2 regions of the Paenibacillus apis genome follow, and region 2 is predicted to be linked to the other one. Evidence: a T-box and tRNA genes for the amino acid it is inferred to sense, from the RefSeq annotation. Region 2 holds a T-box; the other holds one or more tRNA genes.
The links. A T-box is a leader RNA that pairs with one kind of tRNA and senses whether it is charged. The one in region 2 lies ahead of KI362_RS16795 (valine--tRNA ligase), so its partner is inferred to be a tRNA-Val.

Region 1 (7,708 bases), on a different contig from region 2:
GTAACATACGTATTGTGGTGACGATCATGGTGAATCATCATCGTTGTTTCATCGATATGCGGTTCAAGTGCGTTGTTGGCATAAGGCAATGCCGGTAATTGGTGTGCCATAAGTTATCAACCTCCAAATGGAATATGTAAGATAGTCTCAACACAATCTATTATAATTATCCTCACGAACTTAGTCAACATACATGTATAGTAAGTATGCTTTATCGTGATGTCAATCTTGAACACGTTGACAAAAGCCCACGTATTTATCATAATGATTGATCGGATAAATTATACCCTTAACAGGAGGTTTTGAAACATGGGATTAGGGATAGTTGTCGTTGAGATCTGTGAAGCGAACCTGCTGTCCTCGCTGGATATAGAGAAGTTGGAAGAGGAGTTCCCGGAAATCGCCGTATTGCGGCTCGATTGCTTGAACCTGTGCGGGCTTTGTAGAGCTAGACCTTATGCCATGGTTAATGGAAATAAAGTATTTGCTAAGACCTCCGAAGAATGTCTCGCGCTAATACGCCAACAAATTCAAGCGGAACTTGCGGCGTTCCATGGGATAGATCTATAAAAAAAATAGCCGGCCTCCACTATAATGCGGGAGATTACCGGCTATTCATTATGAATAAGTTCTATTTACTTTTGATGATATAGACGCATTTTCGCCCTTCTTGGGCAAGACATTCCGTTCGTTCAACATCGGCATCAAGCAGACTTTCGAACAGCTTGAGCTCACAGTCGCAAGCATGGTTATACCGGTTAGCGATTTGAGAGATCGGGCAATTGTACTCCATCAGAACATACTGGTCGTCGTCCTTTTTCACGCATTCGGTCATATAACCATTTTCATTCTGAATTTCAGCCAGACGTAATACCTTCTCATGAAAATCTTTTCCCTGCATCTCCGGCTCGTATTGATGGTTCAGCTTCACTTTGCGTCGATCGAACAAATGCTTCACCGTATCCTCGCCAAGCTCCTGCTCCAGCTCGCCAAGCAAATCCAATGTTAAAGAGTGGTAATTTTTAGGAAATAAGCTTTCTCCATGCTCAGTAAGCCCGAATACCGCGGTAGGACGCCCCAGCGTCTGGCGGATCATCTTCGACTCAATAAGCCCATCGCGCTCCATCACGCCCAGGTGACGGCGCACCGCCATCTCCGTAATTCCCAACTCGGCTGTTATTTCCCGGGTACTCATCGGTCCGGTAGTCTTCATCATCTGCAGAATTTTATTCCGCGTGGGCATTTCTTTGGGTTGACTCATGCCAGATCACCTGTTTATAGTAGATTCTACTGAATTGTAGAGAATTTTAAGCACTTAGTCAATATTGAAGTATAGTAAGTATAGAAATAGTTGGAGGGATCGATATGTGTAAAAATTTTACAGCGGCGTTTGTTTACGCTCATCCAGATGATGAAACATTCGGTTGTTCGTATTTAATTCAGGATATTACGGATCGAGGCGGTCAAGCGGTGCTTCTGACAGCAACCCGCGGGGAAGCGGGAAAGACTGGGCGGTTAGGTGAGATGAGCCGGGAGGAGCTGGCTGCGAGGCGTGATCAAGAGCTGGAGCAGGCAGCTAATGTGTTGGGGATTTCCGCAGTTAAGCAGCTGGATCTAGGAGACGGGAAATTGAAGGATGCTGACCCGGAACGGCTTCAGCAGGAGATTGCAGATTTTCTGAATCTTCATCAGGCCGACATCGTTGTCACCTTCCCTGAGGACGGTATTTCCGGTCATCAGGACCATATTGTCATTCATCATGCTGTGAACAGTGTTATCTACGGGGGAAAGGCTTCTTCTGTGCAAAAATTGTATTACAATCACTTGGGGTCACCTCTGTCGGATATGTCAGGAATGTCGGGACTTCTGAGAATAGACGGGGAAGGTAAATGGGATATAAAGCGTCGTGCCCTTGAAGCTCATGAATCCCAGATGTTCAGCGTTGAGCGTGTGTTCGGTCAATTAGGTCCGAATATGCTGCCGCAATACCGCTATGAAACCTTTGAGCTGGTCTGGGAGCGTCACCCGTCTGCTAAGTCAATGCCTGAGAAAAGCGTGTTTGATGGGCTGGAAGCTGGTGAGGATCTGAACTGAGTTTTTCGTAAAAAGAAAGAAGCGACAGTATTCATACACCTAACAAAAGAAGGGCCGCATGCACGTTCAGGAGACAGATTGCTCCACGTGTATGCGGCTCTTCATATGTTGGTAAGAGGGATGAATCGGCTCTTTAGTTTTTCTCTGAGGATTTAACTGGCTGCTGCGAGTCTGCATCCCCATTCATGAGCGCACCCACAATATCTTCCGGGCCATCTGTAGAAGATAACGGCTGTTTGGGCGTGGGAATAGAATCAACACCGGGGCCCAATTCTGTTTCCTTCTTAATTTGCTTAGAGGATTTTGAAGAAGCATGGCTATCCATAGTGTATAACTCCTTTTTCAGGATGATTAGTAGCTTACCTTGATGTGGTTCTTCGGGGCGACTTTATGCGAAAGCAGCTCGGACACTGTCACCAGGGAGTATCCTCGACGCTCCAGCTCAGGCAGAATGATCCGCAAGGCCTCGTAAGTCTGGGAGCTCCTATGCACAAAATCATGCATAAGCACGATGTCGCCGCTTCGTGCATTATCAAGCACCTTGTTTGCGATGACTTGCACGCCCGGTGAGCGCCAATCTTTTGTGTCCTGATGCCAGGACCACAAGACCATTTGAAGATGATGCAGCTTTGAAAGGGAAATCAGGCGCTCATTGTAGTAACCTCCGGGCGGGCGAAATAAGATCGGTCTTGTCCCTGTTGCCTTGAAGACCGCTTCCTGAGTACGATTTAATTCCTCCTCCATAGACCCGCTTGACAGACGCTGGAATGCCGGATGAGTATATGAGTGATTTGCCACCTCGTGGCCTTCCGCAAGTTCCCTGCGAACAATTTCGGGATATCGTTCCACCCGGTCGCCGACCACAAAGAACGTAGCCTTGGCATGATATTGGCTAAGCAAATCCAGAATGAGCAGCGTTTGCTTCTCATCGGGACCGTCATCGAAGGTCAGGGCGATATATTTCTCTTCCGTGGGAACCTCCCAGACGATATCACCGCGCTCCTCATAATATTCTCTGCCCCTCAGATTGGCTGCCGGGGCGGCATCCGTTGGTACCGATTGGATCAAAAACGTAAACGACAGGCATAAGGCTATACAGCTTGCAGTCTTGAGTCTCATCAATAAAGTTCCTCCATTGCACTTTACATTGATTGGCATCCGGGTCGGATGCAGGATGTCCGTTCAACTATTGTGCAGCAAGGAGGGGGAATCCATGCATGGCAGGAGCTATGTGGTATCGCCTGTAAGAGGTCCAGAATAAGGTGCATAAAAAGAAAATCCGATGCACCGGCACCGGATCGATTTACTTAATTCTTTTCAATTCAGCTTCTTGCTGGATAGAACGTGTAGAAAGCAGTTCAATGATTCTATGTTGATTCTCTAGGACGGATTCCATTTTCATTACCCGTTCATTCGTATCTAACACTGCTCTTTTAATTAAGTGCTGATCTTCTTCAATACGGCTGAGACGTTCGTCAACATGGCTGAGACGTTCGTCAACACGGCTGAGATGTTGGTCAACACGGCTGAGATGTTGGTCAACACGGCTGAGATGTTGGTCAACACTATCTAGGCGAGAGTTCATTTTCTCAAATTGCTGATTTATGATTTCAAATTGTTTATTATCCATAAGTCCCGCTCCTTGTCTTTATGATGACATTGTAACAAATACATTCATTCATTTCTACAGAGAAATGGTCCGTTCAAGGAAAATATAGGAGGAATCTAGTATGACCGTAAGTAAGGATAAGAATGTCAAGAAGAACCCTTGGAATTCGTCATTGGAGTTAGCAACGGAAAGGATCGAAAGTGAAATATGCGGCGTGGGTTCCTATTAAGCAGGATGCAATAAGAAGCCAAGGTAAGACAACGGACACTTTAGTTAAATAAAGGGCACCAATCCGGCACCAATTTCATATTGCGGGGCTTATTTAAGCACATCACATTGCCCATAAAAAGCAAAAAACCCTTGATATACAAGGGTTTTTCTGTATGATCTGCAGTGGGCTCGAACCACTGACCCCCACCCTGTCAAGATGGTGCTCTCCCAGCTGAGCTAGCAGATCGTTTGTATAGTGAAGATAAAATAGATAATATCAGGGACCAAGAGGAATGTCAATACAAACCCACAGACATACAAACCCACAGAGTGTCAGAACAGTAGAATGGAACCCTCCTTTCCTTAACTCGTAAATAGTAAGAAACAGCAGGAGGTGCAATTTTGAAGAAGAAGAGCTCATCGACCGGATCAGGCATAGCTATGGGAATAAGCTTTGGCGTGCTTTATTGGATCGTTTTTGACAATATTGCTATAGGAATAGCTTTAGGCGTGGCTTTGGGAGTTGCATTCGAAGCTGGTTTTTCAAAACAGGACAAGGACAAGACAAAGGAACCGCCCTCGGATTCTTAATGTCTTAATGAATGCGGATTTACCATAATAACACTGATCCATCCCCAGCTCCGGATATATCTATATCCGGGGTTGTTTTGCATGTGTCCGCTTCAAGGCGGTATAACCCTCTCTTCCATGGCAATACTGGACAGACAGATGTAGAGGGAGGATATTCGACTTATGACGATCTGGAAAAAGATAAGCGTGCTTGCGGCTGGGCTCTTAGTGATGTCTATATTGACCACAGGCTGCACCTTCACGGCCAGCCAGGCTACATTGGAGCGCCAGCAAAGTGAGCCTTGGTGGCTGGTGCCGGCGCTGGCGGATGAGGTGTACCCGCAAGAGGTGCTGAAGGAGGTCTATCCGGGTGTACCGATCTATCCGTAACCCGGGGACAATCGGCTACTCCTGCTCCTCGTCCCAGTTGCGGGAGTAGCCCTTTTTCGTTACATAGAACATTGATGAGATGAGAAGAATCGCGATGACAATAGAGGCGGCAATTGTTATACCCACGAAGATCGGCTCCTTCACTGCATGGTCTTTTTCTGTCCCAACTATACACGATAATACTTTTTTTGTATAATGCTACGATGTAAAGGAGGCGGAGGCACAGCTATGGCAGCAGTCATCATTCACGTAGAGAACGATATACAATTAAAGGAATGCCTGGAGATTCGCAAAGAGGTATTCGTGATAGAGCAGAAGGTGCCGGTGGATCTGGAGATCGATGAATATGATGTGATTGGAGATCAGGTGCATCATGTTCTTGTTGAAGTCGGCGGCGAGCCTGCTGCAACCGGCAGATTGATCTATTATGTCGATAATGCCGCCAAAATGCAGCGGATTGCTGTGCGTAAGGAATATCGCTCCCACGGAATAGGAAGTGTACTTCTGCTCGGCATGGAGGCGTTGGCCCGTGAACTCGGACTAACCAAGTCCGTGCTTGATGCTCAATGTCAGGCAGAAGCATTCTATACGAAGCTGGGCTATGAGACGATTTCGACGGAACCGTTCGATGATGCGGGAATTCCTCATGTACGGATGACCAAGTCCTTATAAGAAGTTGTTCAAAAAGTCATCTTTTGATCACGAAGTGTTCCAAGGGGTTGATTCGACATCGATTCTTGCGTTTACCCTCGAAGTCCAAGCGGATGCTTACGAGGTATGCTTCCTTTGGAAGCATTTTGCTCATGTAGGTTCTGCCTACACTCCGTGCCTCCTTCTTTGGGTTCTCGCAACCTTCTCGGTGCTGAAAAGCTGACTTTTTGAACTCGCATTATACGAGGGGTCATGTTTCTTTGAAAGGCAGGGCATACTATCTCTATCCCCAGATCCCCAGAGGGAAATAATACGGAGGAGATGAGTTCGTCATGGCACTCGATTCGAGAGAAACCTTCATCGCAGTTCAAAAAAACGGCGACGGTGATCTTAAAGCATTCAAGACATCAAGCGGCCGCATTCTGGATTATGAGCAGGCTAAGCAGGAGGTTCAGGCCGGGGCCATTGCGGGTGTGAATCTCTTTAAAGGAAGAGACGGCGAGTTGTATATTCGGGGCGATGCCGATGGAGATCCGTCTAACAACCTGGATTCTCTGCCAGGATTCGAAACTGAATAGCACGCACAAGGCCGCTCCCGAAAATGATGGATCTTCGGAGGCGGCCTTTCCTGTATTGTGCTTAGAGCGTATAGAGTTTATGCTGGCGTAGGAAGTCCATCTCTCCGGTCTGACCGTTAAATGACTCCATCTCATCCCCGTAGTGCATGAGCGAGATCATCGCCCGCAGCTTCCGGGGAAGCGAAAGCAGTTCGGACAGCGTGGTGTGGACTTCACCGGAGCCTGTAAGCTGAACCTCATGCAGGATCTTGCGGCAGCCCCTCTCGTCAACAAGCTGTTGCAGGAGCTTGGGCTGGAATATCATATCTGCACTATAGAAGATTTCCTCGTTGATGTAGAGGGAGAAGCTTGGTTTTCCCGGGATATGAGGAGTCCGGATCAATTCCACCTTCAAGCCCTCAGCGATTTTGCATGGAACTCCTTCCCTCAGCAAGCGAACATCAAAAACATCCTCAAGACAGGTTATCCCGTCTTGCCCGAGTCCTCCTTTTAACGTATGGTCCCATAGGGGGCCGGCCAAAGCCTCCGCCACATAAAGCACCGGCTTGCGCCCTGCGCCGTACTTCATCCGGAACGCAAATTCCTCCAGACCGCCGACGTGATCGCCGTGAATATGAGTGACGAGCAGCGCATCTATATTCTCCGGGGTGACCCCAAGCTGATGCATGGCCATCGGAGCTGTAATCCCGCAGTCGATCAGTAAGGTGAAATCATCTGTTGAGAGCAACGCGTTATTATTATAATAAGCCTTAGCGAAAGCGCCGCCCGTGCCCAGCATTTGTAAATGAAGCGCCAATTTACCTTCCTCCTTTATCGGGACAATAATAAATACGGCATTTTAAGTTAAAAATCTTCTTTTCTTTCGTGAAAATAGCGCAACTTGCCTTCTCTTATAGAGTATACATTTACATCAACATGAATTAAACCAATTGGAGGTTTTGAATAATGAAATGGAGAAGAGTTGCAATTCTAGTCGTTGCTTTCTCCTTAATGGGAGGATCGCTGCTGTTTGCGGATTCGGCTTCCCAGAAAGTGAAGCTTCTATTAAATGGAAGCGAGCTGGAGGAAGGCGGTTATGTGATTGATGGAAAGACCTATGTTCCGGTTCGTCAGCTTGAAGGACTGGTTAAATATGATGAGGGCTCCAAGACAGTAACCTATAATAAACCTAATGTGCACATGTTCCTGTTTGCGGATGATACCGTATTTGGTGAAATTAAGAAAACCGGGAAACTGAAGTTCAATGTCTTCTCCCAAATTGATAATCTGAGCGCCAATATTTCCGAGGTCCGTGTATCGATTACGTCGCCGGATGGCAGCTCGAAAGTGATTCAAAGCAGCGAGATTAAGGATCAAAAGGATAACTTTTGGTTCCGCACGGAAGATTACACGTATGATTTTAAAAGCTCAGGTAAATACACCGTTGGTTTTTATATGAAGCCTGCGGATGGCGCAGATTTTGTCCTCGTCTCCGAGAAGAGCATCAATGTGCTCAAATAAGGCTTCAAATTGACCTCTTTCTTTGAAAATGTTACGATACGAGAGAAACCGGCAGGTTAACTATCCAATAAATCAAAGCGAGGTATTTGAATGAGCGATCACAATC
Region 2 (7,708 bases):
AGGGTCCGATCCAGTACATAGGCGAGTACGGACTGGGTTTTCTTTTTTGCCGCCGCATCTTCACCATACAGCGAGAGCTTAGCAAATTCAATATACCAATCACACAGATCGTCCCAGATGAAGTTATATAACTGACGTCCGGTTTCTCCGAACTCATATGCATCAATCAGACGGGTAATCTCCCGTGCTGTCTCATTCATACGGTGAAGAATCCAGCGATCCGCTGTCGTCAAATCACCCGTGATATCAATATCCTCTATAGTCACGCCTTCAAGGTTCATCAAGGCAAAACGGGAAGCATTCCAGATCTTGTTCGCAAAGTTGCGGGCTTGCTCCACGCGTTCCCAATGGAAGCGCAGGTCCTGTCCTGGTGTGCTGCTGGTTGAAACCATATAACGCATCGCGTCAGCGCCATATTTGTCGATCACTTCAAGCGGATCCACGCCGTTGCCGAGGGATTTGGACATCTTGCGTCCTTCACTATCCCTGGTTAACCCGTGAATAAGAGCATCCTTAAATGGAATCTGCTGTGTGAATTCAAGCCCAGTAAAGATCATCCGTGATACCCAGAACGGAATAATATCATACCCCGTTACGAGCACATTTGTTGGAAAATAACGCTTGAAATCCTCGGCGCTTTCATTTGGCCAGCCCAGCGTTGAGAACGGCCAGAGCGCAGAGCTGAACCAGGTGTCAAGCACATCCTCATCCTGTCTCAGATCATCGCGTCCCAGCTTGGCGCGAGCTTCTTCCTCACTGCGCGCAACGACCATTTCACCTGTCGCATCGCAATACCAGGCAGGAATCCGGTGGCCCCACCACAATTGACGGGAAATACACCAGTCGCGAACATTTTCAATCCAATGCAAATAGGTTTTCTCAAACCGGTCTGGGACGAATTTTACACCCTTGCCTGATTTTTGAGCATCGATAGCTGTTTCCGCCAGCGGCTGCATTTTTACAAACCACTGTGTCGAAAGATAGGGTTCTACTACTGCTCCCGTACGCTCGCTATGGCCTACTTGATGCACATGATCCTCGATTTTAATCAGCACGCCCTGCTCTTGCAAATCCTTGACGATTTGCTTGCGGCACTCGCTACGGTCCAGACCTTGATACTTGCCGGCTTCCTCGTTCATCGTTCCGCTTTCATCCATCACAGTGATTTGGGGCAAGTTATGACGCAACCCAACCTCAAAGTCATTCGGATCATGAGCTGGCGTAATCTTTACCGCACCGCTTCCGAACTCCTTCTCGACATAATCATCCGCGATAATCGGGATTTCGCGTCCGGTCAAAGGCAGTACCAGCATTCTACCAATCAGGTCTTGATAACGTTCATCCTTCGGATGAACAGCAACCGCGGTATCCCCAAGCATGGTCTCCGGCCGGGTTGTAGCTACCGTAATGGAGCCGCTGCCGTCCTTTAGCGGATACTGTAAATGGTACAGGTGACCATTCACTTCTTTATATTCAACTTCAATATCCGACAAGGCTGTCCGCGCCGCCGGATCCCAGTTAATGATGTATTTTCCGCGGTAGATCAGACCCTTCTCATACAGCTTAACAAACACCTCCCGTACAGCTTCGGATAATCCTTCATCCAAAGTAAAGCGTTCGCGGGAGTAGTCCAATGAAAAACCCATTTTCTCCCATTGTTCATGGATTGTATTTGCGTAAAGCTCCTTCCATTCCCACACCTTCTCCAGGAATGCTTCACGGCCCAGATCATAACGAGTCACGCCCTGCTCGCGCAGCTTCTGCTCCACCTTCGTCTGCGTGGCAATTCCCGCATGGTCTGAACCCGGGAGCCAAAGCGCGTCATAGCCCTGCATCCGCTTAGTGCGGATCAGAATATCCTGCAAGGTAAAATCAAGCGCATGCCCCATATGAAGTATGCCGGTAACATTCGGCGGAGGGATCACGATTGTATATGGTTCTGCATCCGGCCGTTGACCCGCCTTGAAAAAACCGCCCTCCATCCAGTACCGGTACCATTTCTGTTCTGCGGCTTTCGGATCATAGGTCGTCGGCATGTCGGCCGACATCGATTGAGATGATTGATGATTTTGATCTGACATGTTTCCAAGCCTCCGTCAACAAAATTAATAATACAAAAAAAGCCCTTCGTCTCAAAGGACGAAAGGCTTTGCTTTCGCGGTACCACCTTTGTTTTACAGCAACGCATCCCTAGAGATTCCTGTTCATGCCCTCAGGCAATCATAGAAATACCGGAAGCGTATCCGTAACACTCATACACGTAACGGGTGCGATCCGGCCCATTCTATTCGCAGCCATTCATGCTGCGGGTGAAACGGGCGACTCCCGGGCGACTTCGGCCAGCAGCATCCTGCGGATATTCCCAGCACATCCATCCGCTCTCTGAAGGGCTTACTGCCTACTCCTCCCAATCCAAGTCATTGCCTTATATGTTATCCAATATTTATCTTTATCATAATATCCTGAATACATACGGTAGTCAACCTGGATTGGAAAAAATGGACTTAAAGGGTATAAGTGTGAAGGTTGGTGCAGTAAAAGCTTTCTGAAAGAAAGCTGCATCGAGAGCATACGCTCGGAGTGGTCGCCTTTGCGAGTGGATTTCTTCCTTGTCAGAACTTATTACAATAAGAGAAATCCGCGAGCAACAGCGATCGTAAGCACACTTCATACGTTGCCCCCAGCACGCAGAATCATTGGGTCCATAACAGCAAAAAGGTCGTGCGCTATGGCACGACCCCATTACCCTATGGAATATACAGCACCTGTCCCTCGGCAAGGTGATTTTCCGAGAGTCTGTTGTATAGTTGCAATTCACGGGAGCTAAGCTGATATCGGTCTGCGATCTCGTCCAGCGTCTCCTCCCGCTGCACGATAACCAGCTTCACTTTGCGGAAAGGCGTCTGTTCTTCAACATTTCTGATGAACAGGTTTTTCCATCTTATTTCTTCCTCTAAAATTCCTTCATCAGCCAAAGAGTTCAGCTCAGCCAGTGCCTGCTCACTCGGTATTTCCTCTGCCGTCTGGCGTTTCCCCTTCAGCAGCTTGCTCAGCCCGAAGTGCCCTTCGTTCGCAGATTTTTCCGGTTTTTTGCTGCCAAGAGCAATTTTCATTTCCTTCTTCTCTTCTTGTGCCGGGGCTGCGTTCTCTTCTATTTCGGGCTCCAAGTCCAGTTCCTCGTTAGGAAGCGCCTCATGAATCGGGGCAGGAGCTTCCTCTTGAATAGGTTCTACATAAGCCATCACAGGCTCGCTCTCCGGCTCGTTATCAGACAAAGCAGGTTGCGTCTGCAGCTCTCTCTCCCTGTCCAAATGCTCCTGGGGACTTTCATCGGTCGGGTCACTAGCTGGCGTCAACGGATGAAATTCCAGCTCGACCTCTTGCGCAATCTCCCGATCATCATCCTCATCCGTCTCCTGCTCGTTCCAGCTTGAAGCAGAGGCTGCCTTCTTGTCCGCAAAATCAGCCCGGCTAAACAGAGGCGATTCCTCGTCATTCCATGATAACGGGGAAGCCTGCTCGTCCTGACCTGGCTGTGTCTGCTGCGCCTCCTGTTCCCAATTCCGGAAATGCTCCGTATAGCTGCGCTCCAGTTCTCCCGATTGAAATCCGCTGCCCCAATCGGTCAACGATTCCTGAACCGCCTGCTCATTAACATCTGCAGCAGGCTCATAGGCAGCTGTGAATTCGCGTTCCTTCCACTCATCACTGCTGTCATCCCGTGACGCAGACTCTACGCCGTGCAATGAGAGAACACCGGTTATGTTTAAGCTTTTTGAGCTAAGCAGATCGACATCGAAATTGTCGATCTCGACGGCAATGTCCTCCAGCTTGCCAACCCGGCTCAGCGGTATCGTAATTTCAACCGGAATCCAATGCTCCAGTTGATGTGTGCCTTCTCCGCCGCTGTATACGCCCGACAGGAGCAAATGCCCGCGCAGCGAAGCATAGTCCTCTCCGGGAATAACCTGGATTCTAGGAACCAGCTCCATTTCCTCCAGCTCTTCAATGCCGGCAACGTTCTCTCCCAGGTGTACGCGTTCATAAATATCAAACCTCAGACCGTAGGATTGATCGGCCAAAATAATTCCCTCCCTTCAGCATATCCAAACATGATTTTGTATCCGGTAAGTGCACGGGTCCAAATCATCGCTCGATTTTATCTATATGCTTAAAAAGGGAGTGCATGACTCCTTTTTATTCTGCCGATCTCAGCTTGGCTAGGATTCCCTCCCAGGCTGCCGGCCAAGGATCGGATACAACGACCAGTTCACCCGTCATCGGATGAGGAAAGGACAAGCTCTCCCCATGCAAGGCCTGATGCTTCAGATATCGCAGGCTGCCGCCATATAACGCATCGCCTAGCAGCGGATGTCCCATATAGCTCATATGGACCCGGATTTGGTGGGTTCTCCCCGTCTCCAGCGTAAGTCTTACAAGACTTGAAGCAGGATGGGTCTCCACTAATTCAACCCGGGTAACTGCCTTTTTTCCTGTAGGAGATACTCTCCTCCTGGAAGCATGATGGCGATCTCGTCCGATCGGCTCATCAATGAGCCGCAGTGAAGCTGGGACTATTCCATCAACCAGAGCAACATAGATGCGTCCGATTCTTTTTTCCTCCATAGCCGTCTCAAGCTGCCGCCGTGCCAGCTCATTCTTGGCATACAGGACCGGCCCTGAGGTGTGTTCATCCAAGCGGTGAACATGCTCGGGAGCAACCAACTCTCCGCGGCCGGAATAAAGACCGGACACGAGATTAGATAATGCCGGCTCTCGGCTTACTCCGTCCGAATGCACCTTGATCCCCTGCGGCTTGTGGACCACAAGGCAGTAATCATCCTCATATAGAACCTCCACCGGTTCAAGGGCAGGAGGATATTGAGAAATCTTAGGAGGAAAGCCATGTATACGAAGCCGGTCGCCCGCAAGCTTGATTCCACCGGCAGCTTCTAAGGAAGCGAGCCACTTCCGGTTCAGTCCATACTCCTCTTCCAACCACAGAAGGGCCGCACTCATGCGGCCCCCCTCTTCGCGGGCAGGAAGCTTGCCAGGCATCAGCTCCAGCCATTCCCCCCGCCTGATCCCCGGTTTGCGCAGACGGCTCACAGCGCTCTAAGCGCACGGCGATGTGCTTCGATCGTGGCTTCAATATCCTCTTCGGTATGGACTCCGGATACGAACATCCCTTCAAACTGAGAAGGAGCAATATTAATCCCTTCTGTGACCATCGCTGCAAAATACCGGCGGAACAGCTCCAGATCGCTGCTCTTGGCCGTATCATAATTCACAACCTCGTCCGAGGTGAAGAATGGACATACCATCGAGCCTACCCGATTAATTCGGCATGGAATGCCCGCTTCCCTCGCATTCACCGTGAAGCCCTCTTCCAATCTTGCCGACAAACGCTCCAACTGATCATAGACCTCCGGCGTGAGCAAGGATAAGGTCGTATATCCGGCAGTCATCGCAAGCGGGTTACCGCTAAGCGTTCCCGCTTGATAGATCGGCCCTGTCGGTGCAATTTGCTCCATAATTTCCCGTTTGCCGCCATACGCTCCTACAGGCAGTCCGCCCCCGATTACTTTTCCCAGACAGGTCAAATCAGGAGTGACTCCATAACGCCCTTGAGCACAATGAATATGTACCCGGAACCCGGTCATCACCTCGTCAAAGATCAGAAGGCTTCCATAACGGGTTGTAATCTCACGAAGCCCTTCCAAGAAGCCTGGGAGCGGAGGCACCACGCCCATGTTGCCTGCGACAGGCTCCACGATAACCCCGGCAATTTCATCACCAAAACGCTCAAAGGCAAGCTGTACCGAAGCAAGATCATTATAAGGAACGGCAATCGTATTAGCCGCAACGCCCTCAGGAACGCCGGGACTATCCGGAAGGCCCAGCGTCGCGACGCCTGAACCCGCCTTGATCAATAGACTGTCCGCATGACCGTGATAGGAGCCTTCAAATTTCATAATTTTGCTTCGTCCCGTGTAACCTCGAGCCAGCCGGATCGCACTCATCGTTGCTTCCGTCCCGGAGTTAACCATCCGCACAATATCAATAGACGGTACCCGCTCGGCCACCAATTCGGCCATTTTCGTCTCCAGCAGGGTTGGCGCACCGAAGCTAGTGCCTTTGGACGCTGTTTCCTGCAAGGCCGAGACGACCTCAGGATGGGCATGTCCCATAATTAAAGGACCCCATGAGCCTACATAATCAATATATTGGTTACCGTCAATATCAAATACTCTGGAGCCTGCACCATGATCCAGATAGATCGGGGTTAGTCCCACCGACTTGAATGCCCGCACCGGGCTGTTGACTCCACCGGGCAAAACCTTTTTTGCCTGCTCAAATGCCTGACGCGAATGCTCATCACGATGCCGTCCTAAATTTCCGCTCATAAGCTCAGCTCCTGTTCCCCTTATTTTCCTTCCCGTAACCAGCGCGCCGCATCCTTCGCAAAATAAGTAATGATAATATCGGCTCCCGCGCGCTTCATCCCTAACAATATCTCCGTCACGATGGCCCGTTCAGAGATCCAGCCTTGCTGGGCAGCCGCCTTGACCATGGAATACTCTCCGCTCACATTGTAAGCTACGATTGGCAGGTCGAACTGGTCTCTAAGCAGGCGGACAATATCCAGGAAAGCCATAGCAGGCTTCACCATCAGCATATCTGCGCCTTCCAATACATCCGATTCCGCTTCACGCAGTGCCTCGCGCACATTGGCAGGATCCATCTGATACGTCTTGCGGTCACCGAATTGCGGCGCCGAATCGGCTGCTTCCCGGAAAGGACCATAGAAAGCAGAGGCATATTTTACCGAATAGGACATAATTGGAATATGGCTGAAGCCTGCTTCGTCCAATCCGGTACGGATCGCGTGTACAAAACCGTCCATCATATTGGAAGGAGCAATAATATCCGCTCCAGCTTGAGCTTGAGATACCGCTGTACGAACTAGCAGTTCCAGGGACTCATCATTCAAAACATCCCCGCATACATGGCCATCCCGCTCAAAGGTATGAACCATTCCGCAATGGCCGTGATCTGTAAACTCACATAGACATGTATCTGCTACAACCAGAAGATCGGGATAGAGCTCCTTGATTTTTCGGGTAGCTTGTTGAACAATTCCATTCTCGTCATAAGCGGAAGAGCCTACGCTGTCCTTGCTCTCCGGAATTCCGAATAACAGGACGGCCGGAATGCCCAGATCAACGATGTCCTTCACTTCTTCTTCCAGCGTATCCAGAGAAAAGTGATATACCCCTGGCATCGAGTTGATTTCTCTTTTGATCCCGCTGCCATGCGCCACAAAAATCGGCTGAACGAAATCATTTACATCTAATACGGTCTCACGCACCATTCCACGAATACCTGCCGATTGCCGAAGCCGGCGATGTCTTACGATTGGAAAACTCATGGATTACCCTCCTATATAACTAATAAATCGAATTATGTCATCATTGCTGCGAGCCTTGAAGCGCCTTCCATTCAACAAGCTTCTGCACGAGACTGTTAATCGTAGCCTCTTCCGCCATCAGATCGACATGCAAGCCGGCTGTCTTTGCCGTCTCGGCCGTTACCGGACCGATGCAAGCGATCGTAACCTTATCCAATGCTTGAACGGGATTCTCTATCCCCATATTTCTTAGAGCCTTCATGAAATAAGTAACCGTAGAGGAGCTCGTGAAGGTGA

Region 1: it encodes a tRNA-Val, which carries the amino acid that the T-box ahead of KI362_RS16795 (valine--tRNA ligase) is inferred to sense. The anticodon was not compared.

Annotation. Positions count from the first base shown of each region.
Region 1 covers NZ_BORS01000001.1:481,807-489,514, forward strand. The annotation lists gene KI362_RS02090 (superoxide dismutase) at 1-110, opposite strand, end outside; gene KI362_RS02095 (DUF1450 domain-containing protein) at 310-570, shown strand; gene KI362_RS02100 (helix-turn-helix transcriptional regulator) at 632-1,261, opposite strand; gene KI362_RS02105 (PIG-L deacetylase family protein) at 1,366-2,094, shown strand; gene KI362_RS02110 (hypothetical protein) at 2,228-2,419, opposite strand; gene KI362_RS02115 (polysaccharide deacetylase family protein) at 2,446-3,213, opposite strand; gene KI362_RS02120 (hypothetical protein) at 3,398-3,724, opposite strand; tRNA gene KI362_RS02125 (tRNA-Val) at 4,088-4,160, opposite strand; gene KI362_RS02130 (hypothetical protein) at 4,316-4,504, shown strand; gene KI362_RS02135 (hypothetical protein) at 4,667-4,873, shown strand; gene KI362_RS02140 (GNAT family N-acetyltransferase) at 5,102-5,545, shown strand; gene KI362_RS02145 (DUF3892 domain-containing protein) at 5,857-6,102, shown strand; gene KI362_RS02150 (MBL fold metallo-hydrolase) at 6,164-6,898, opposite strand; gene KI362_RS02155 (copper amine oxidase) at 7,048-7,602, shown strand; gene KI362_RS02160 (DUF1292 domain-containing protein) at 7,693-7,708, shown strand, end outside.
Region 2 covers NZ_BORS01000011.1:170,769-178,476, reverse strand. The annotation lists gene KI362_RS16795 (valine--tRNA ligase) at 1-2,081, opposite strand, end outside; T-box leader at 2,133-2,424, opposite strand; gene KI362_RS16790 (LysM peptidoglycan-binding domain-containing protein) at 2,748-4,082, opposite strand; gene KI362_RS16785 (RluA family pseudouridine synthase) at 4,198-5,109, opposite strand; gene hemL (glutamate-1-semialdehyde 2,1-aminomutase) at 5,106-6,407, opposite strand; gene hemB (porphobilinogen synthase) at 6,428-7,432, opposite strand; gene cobA (uroporphyrinogen-III C-methyltransferase) at 7,473-7,708, opposite strand, start outside.